One region of the Nocardiopsis nanhaiensis genome, then DNA from elsewhere that is predicted to be linked to it. Evidence: riboswitches for the same ligand, from Rfam matches in the RefSeq annotation. Region 1 holds a riboswitch; the other holds the start of a gene.
What was found. Region 1 has a riboswitch for glycine ahead of gcvT (glycine cleavage system aminomethyltransferase GcvT). Riboswitches for the same ligand answer to the same signal wherever they lie in the genome.
Positions count from the first base shown of each region.

Region 1 (3,386 bases):
CCACACACCTTGACCAGCCGCGACACCCGACCCGTCAACGCTCCGGCGCAGTGGCAGGAATCGGCCGCCAGGCCGAGGGGGTTCCGTTTTTCGGGCGGAGCCCGAAATGGCATGGACCTCGACCACCCGTCCCCCTTTCCCGATAGCCGCCAACCCGCCGTCGTAGCGGAGCGGGTCAAGGTGGAGCGCCGTTGACGCGCGAAGCGCTCGATGGCGACGACCTTGAGGCGCGCAGCGGAGACGGCCACAATCACGCGGCGGGAAAGGAGGACACCCCAACCCGAAAGGCAACCCCAACCAGCCCCCACGGGATCCGGCCCTACCGAATACATCCCCACGGAATACATCCCCACGGGATTGTCGCCCAACCACAGAAAACCCCCACCGCCGCGAAACTCGGGGAAGGGAACCGAATTCGGCGCTGGGAACAAGATTACGTCGGGAGAAGGAAAGAGGAAGCAGGTGTCAGTCCCACGGGTCGACTCAGTCCCCCGCTGCGGCCTCCAGGGCCTCCGGGGGCAGGATCTCCAACTCCACCAAGAGCTCACGGCCCAACTCCTCGCGTAGGGCCACGTCGCTGTCCTCCTCGACCTCCAGGCGCAGGGCGAACGTGTGCAGGTCGTCCTCGCCCTCGACCCAGCCGACCCACCAGCCCGGGACCGGATCGACGTCCGCGCCCAGACCGGTCCGGCCGAACAGCTGGTAGCCGTAGCCCTCCTCCATGGCCAGCAGCTCGTGCAGCGCTTCCTGGTGCTCCACGTCGACGGGCAGCTCGGTGCGGGCCAGTTCGGAGATGAAAGTGCTCTGCTCCATGGCGGAGATCTCCAGCGGACCGTCGAGCCAGAACCGGTCCATCACGTCCTCGTCGCCGACCTGGCGGTTGCCGTAGTCGAACCGGTCCACCCAGGTGGACATCCGGTCGAACCCGATCCGGTCGGCCACTTCCTGGTGGACCGGCACGTCCGTCGTCGGCAGGGCCTCGCGCAGACTCAGCTCGTCCTCGCCCTCGGGTGCGACGACCTCGTCGATGCTCTCCACCGCCCCGGTCTGGAGGGCGATCAGCGTGTTCGGCAGCTTGAAAGTGGACGCGGGCACAGCGCGCTCGTCGGCCTCGTCGAGGTTGACGACGACCGCGGAACTGTCTCCGGCGTCGAAGAGCACGAACGTGCCGTTGACCCCGGCGTCCTCGAAGACCGAAGCGAGGTCCTCCCGCTCCACGGTCTGTACGTCACCCAGTTCCACAGGGTTGCCGGCCAACCCATCGTCGGGCTCGGTCTCGTCCTCGGCCCCGCCGCAGGCGATCCCTGCGACCAGTGTGAAGGCGCAACCCGCGGCGAGAGTGAGCCCTCGGGCACGCGCGGTCCGCCCGGGAGCGTGTTCGGTCTCGGTACTCACTCGTCTCCTCCACAGGGTGTCCGAAGGAACGTCCACCCCACACGCTAGGGCATGCGCCCCCTTGGTGGGCCGGGTTGCTCTCGGGGCACCGCCAAGCCGTCAGGCACCCTTGGGCGCCCTGTGTCGCCGCTGCTAGGCTGAACGTGTTGCTGACCCCGTACGGGAGAGTGCCCGCGTAGCCAACACGGGCCGCCGAAGGAGCAATCCCCTCCCCGATGACAACCTCTCAGGCACAGCGGACCGTACGGGCGAGACCACTCTGGAAAGCAGGGGCAGTGTTCCCTCGCCGAAGGTGCAAACCACGCCGAGCGCGCGGTGAAGCTCTCAGGCACCCATGACAGAGGGGGAGGATGGCAACGCCTTACGCACGACACGACGCCCATCCTCCGGGAGTGCCCATGTCAGACCCCACCTCCGCGCCGCGCCGCACCGCCCTTCACAAGATCCACGAAGAGGCCGGGGCGACGCTGGTCGACTTCGCGGGGTGGCTCATGCCGCTCCGCTACGGCAGTGAGACCGCCGAACACAACGCCGTCCGCGAGGCCGCCGGGCTCTTCGACCTCTCTCACATGGGCGAGATCCGGCTCACCGGGCCGCAGGCCGCCGAGGCCCTCGACTACGCCATGGTCGGCTTCCTGTCCAAGGTCAAGGTCGGCCGCGCCCGCTACAGCATGATCACCGCCGAGGACGGCGGTGTCCTGGACGACCTCATCACGTACCGGCTCGGTGAGCAGGAGTACCTCGTCGTTGCGAACGCGGCCAACGTGCCCGTCGTCGCCTCCGCCCTGGCCGAGCGTGCCGAGGGCTTCGACGTCGAGGTGGTCGACGAGTCCGCCGACTACTCGCTCATCGCCGTCCAAGGACCGCGCGCCGTGGACATCCTCGCTCCGCTCACCGACGCCGACCTCAGTGAGATCAGCTACTACGCCGGTTACCAGCACACCGTGGCCGGCCAACCGGTCCTGCTCGCCCGTACCGGCTACACCGGCGAGGACGGCTTCGAGATTTTCGTCAAGCCCGCCGACAAGGCGCCGGAGATCTGGCAGGCGCTCATGGCCGAGGGCAGCAAGCACGGTCTGGTCCCGGCCGGGCTCTCCTCCCGCGACACCCTCCGCCTCGAGGCGGGAATGCCGCTGTACGGCCAGGAGCTCACCGCCGACCTCACGCCCTTCGACGCCGGAATGGGCCGCGTGGTCAAGTTCGAGAAGCCGGGCGGCTTCGTCGGCCGCGCCGCCCTGGAGGAGGCCTCGCGTACCGCGCGGGCACGGCGCCTGATCGGGATCGCCGCCCGGGGCCGCCGCCCGCTGCGCAAGGGTCAGGACGTGCTGCGCGACGGTGCCGTCATCGGGACGATCAGCAGTGGCGCCCCCTCACCCACACTGGGCCGCCCCATCGCCATGGCCTACGTGGACGGCGACCTCGACACCGCGAGCGGAACGTTCTCCGTTGACGTGCGCGGGCGCAGCGAGGAAGTCGACGTGGTCGAGCTGCCGTTCTACAAGCGGCAGTCGTAGGAAACGGGGGGTCGCCCACGACCCTCGAGAACCTGAACGCACCGTCCGACCGGATCCCCACGAAGGACCGGCACTGTCGGGGCGTGACAAGGCGTAGGCCGGGCCGGTTCGCCGCATCAGGCGCACGGCAGACAAATGGAACACCTCCAAGGAGAGTTGAAGTGAGCGTTCCCACGGAGCTGGGTTACACCGCCAAACACGAGTGGGTCGTGGTCAAGGACGGGATCGCCACCGTCGGGATCACCTCGTTCGCCGCCGAGGCACTGGGCGACATCGTCTACGTCGAGGCCCCCGAGGTCGGCAGTGAGGTCACCGCCGACGAGCCCGCGGGCGAGGTGGAGTCCACCAAGTCCGTCAGCGACATCTACTCCCCCGTGAGCGGGGAGGTCGTGGAGGTCAACGAGTCCCTCGAGGACTCCCCCGAGACGATCAACTCCGCCCCCTTCGAAGGCGGCTGGCTGTTCAAGGTGCGGGTAT
Region 1 covers NZ_BAAGZJ010000062.1:784-4,169, forward strand. The annotation lists gene ACYVD1_RS24555 (penicillin-binding transpeptidase domain-containing protein) at 484-1,395, opposite strand; glycine riboswitch at 1,546-1,648, shown strand; gene gcvT (glycine cleavage system aminomethyltransferase GcvT) at 1,794-2,909, shown strand; gene gcvH (glycine cleavage system protein GcvH) at 3,071-3,386, shown strand, end outside.

Region 2 (3,386 bases), on a different contig from region 1:
ATTGACGCTGCCTTGCGGCCGTCCTACGGTCAGTGCTGTGAAACTCGCGGCGCGCCTTTTCCCTGAGTGGACTCTCCCCTGTCGATGCCGCCGCGGGACGAGGAGCCGGAGGTCGGCGTGGCAGTAGCGAGCAGCAAGCAGGATCCCCATGACAGGCGGTCCGCGCTGCGGCTAGCAGGGCAGCAGGGCCTACTGTGCGAAGAGGACGTGGTGGCGCTGCCTATGGACGTCGGGTACCGGGGCCCAGCGGCGTGTACGGCCGCGGGGATCACCTATCGACAGCTCGACTACTGGGCCAGGACCGGCCTGGTGGAGCCGAGCGTGCGCACGGGTGCCCACAACGCCGCCCTGTACAGCCTTCCTGACATCCTGATGCTCAAGGTGGCCAAACGGTTCCTGGATACCGGGATCTCCCTGCAGCAGATCCGCACCGCGGTCGACCACCTGCGTGGCCGCCCCGCCGCTGAGCTGTCCCGCATCACCCTCATGAGCGACGGCGTCAGCGTCTACGAGTGCACCTCGCCGGACGAGGTCGTCGACCTGATGCAGCGCGGCCAGGGCATGTTCGGCCTGGCTCTGGCCAACGTCTCCCGCGAGCTGGAGGAAGCTCTGGGTGTGGTCCCCGCGGAGGAGCGCACGGATCTGCCGGCCCCGGCTCCCCAGCCCGTGGACGAGCTGGCCCGGAGGCGCCGGGAGCGGCGCACCGGCTGAGTCACCGTGGGTGGGGGCCGTGCGATCGGTGATCGCGCCCGCCGCCGGTGCCGCGCACGTCGGTGCTGTCCCGCTGTGAGCGCTCACGTAGGACGGGGCCGCCACCGTTGGACCAGCCGGAAGGTCGTGGGATCCGCCGAAAAAGGTGTGCCCTGGCTCGGTGGCTCCGGTGGTGATCGAGTACGGTCGTAGTCACAACTGGGATGAATACCGACATTATCCCTGCTTGCCTACATGTACAGAGCGTCAGCAGGCTGTTGATACCGCGCGGGAGAGACCTCGGTTGACGGGGCGCCGACGGGGCAATACTCCCCAGTAACCTCTCAGGCACCATGGACCGCGCGGAGGAGGCCACTCTGGAGCCTGGGTGCGCCCGGTGACAGAGGGGGAGACCGTGAGGAACACCGCCGACACGATCGGCCCTGTCACCAGGAGGTCTCCGTGACTGACCCGTCGAACGACCCCGCCCCGGGCACCCCTGCCCGGGTGTTCGCCGACCGCCATATCGGCCCCACTCCGGCAGAGACCGCGGAGATGCTGAAGACGGTCGGCTACGAATCCAGCACCGAGCTCATGACCGCCGCCGTGCCCGAGTCCATCCTCTCCGGACCCGGCCAGAGCGCCCCCCTCAACCTGCCGGAGGCGATCGGCGAGGCCGAGGCCCTGGCCGAGCTCCGCGACCGGGCCGAGCGCAACGAGGTCAACACCTCGCTGATCGGCCTGGGCTACTACGACACGCTCACCCCGCCGGTCATCATGCGCAACATCATGGAGAACCCGGCCTGGTACACGGCCTACACGCCCTACCAGCCGGAGATCTCCCAGGGCCGGCTCGAGGCCCTCCTCAACTTCCAGACCATGGTCTCCGACCTGACCGGTCTGCCCATCACCGGCGCCTCCCTGCTGGACGAGTCCACCGCGGCCGCCGAGGCGATGACCCTGGCCCGGCGGGCCTCCAAGGTCAAGAGCAACGTCTTCGTGGTCGACTCCGACATCTTCCCGCAGACCCTCCAGGTCCTGCGCACCCGTGCCGAGCCCCTTGGCATCGAGGTCGTCGTCGCCGACCTGAAGCAGGGGCTGCCCGAGGGCGAGACCTTCGGTGTCCTGGTGCAGTACCCGGCCTCCAGCGGTGCGGTGCGCGACCCCAGCGCCGTCATCGCCCAGGCGCAGGAGCGCGGCGCGCTCGCGGTGGTCGCCGCCGACATCCTCGCCCTCACGCTGCTGCGCAGCCCCGGTGACCTGGGCGCCGACATCGCGGTGGGCTCCACCCAGCGCTTCGGTGTCCCGCTCGGTTTCGGCGGCCCGCACGCCGGTTACATGTCCGTCGGCGAGAAGCTGCGCCGCCAGCTGCCCGGCCGTCTGGTCGGCGTCTCGGTCGACAACGTGGGAAAGCCCGCCTACCGCCTGGCCCTGCAGACCCGTGAGCAGCACATCCGCAGGGAGAAAGCCACCAGCAACATCTGCACCGCCCAGGTGCTGCTGGCCGTCATGGCCGGGATGTACGGCGTCTACCACGGCCCCGACGGCCTGCGCGCGATCGCGCGGCAGGTCCACGGGCGCACGGCCGCCCTGGCCGACGCGCTCACCCAGCGCGGGTTCGAGATCGTCCACTCCGCCTACTTCGACACTCTGCGCGTGCGTGTTCCCAGCGCCGACCGCGTCGTGGAGAAGGCCCTGGAGTCCGGCGTCAACCTGCTCGCCGTCGACCAGCGCACGGTCGGCCTCAGTGTCGACGAGACCACCACGGTCGCCGTTCTCGACAAGGTCCTGGCCGCCTTCGGCGAGGCCGACCGCGGCGCGGAGCGCGGTCCGCTCGCCGTCGACGAGTCCGCCGACCGCCTGCCCGCCGCCCTCGCCCGCGGTACCGACTACCTCACCCACGAGGTGTTCAACACCCACCGCAGCGAGACCTCCCTCCTGCGCTACATGCGCCGCCTGGCCGACCGCGACCTGGCGCTGGACCGCACGATGATCCCCTTGGGCTCGTGCACCATGAAGCTCAACGCCACGGCCGAGATGGAGGCCGTCACCTGGCCGGAGTTCGCGGGTCTGCACCCGTTCGCTCCGCTCGACCAGGCCGCGGGCAGCGTCTCGCTCGTCCGTGACCTGGAGGCCTGGCTGGCCGAGGTCACCGGGTACGACGCGGTGTCCCTGCAGCCCAACGCCGGGTCGCAGGGCGAGCTCGCCGGGCTTCTCGCGATCCGCGGCTACCACCGCTCGCGCGGGGAGGCCCACCGCGACGTCTGCCTCATCCCCAGCTCCGCGCACGGCACCAACGCCGCCAGTGCGGTCATGGCCGGAATGCGCGTGGCCGTGGTCGCCTGTGACGACGACGGCAACGTGGACCTCGGCGACCTGCGCGACAAGACCGCCAAGCACAGTGAGGACCTGGCGGCCATCATGGTCACCTACCCCTCCACCGCAGGCGTGTACGAGGACACCATCACCGAGGTGTGCCGCCTGGTCCACGAGGGCGGCGGCCAGGTCTACGTCGACGGCGCCAACCTGAACGCGCTGCTGGGCTGGGCCAAGCCGGGCGAGTTCGGCGCCGACGTCAGCCACCTGAACCTGCACAAGACCTTCTGCATCCCGCACGGCGGCGGTGGCCCGGGTGTCGGCCCGGTCGCGGTCCGCTCGCACCTGGCGGGCTTCCTGCCCAACCACCCGGGCCAGCC
Region 2 covers NZ_BAAGZJ010000072.1:19,582-22,967, forward strand. The annotation lists gene ACYVD1_RS26570 (MerR family transcriptional regulator) at 223-711, shown strand; glycine riboswitch at 970-1,061, shown strand; gene gcvP (aminomethyl-transferring glycine dehydrogenase) at 1,153-3,386, shown strand, end outside.
Region 2: it holds a riboswitch for glycine, as region 1 does, so the genes downstream of both, gcvP (aminomethyl-transferring glycine dehydrogenase) here and gcvT (glycine cleavage system aminomethyltransferase GcvT) in region 1, are expected to answer to the same signal.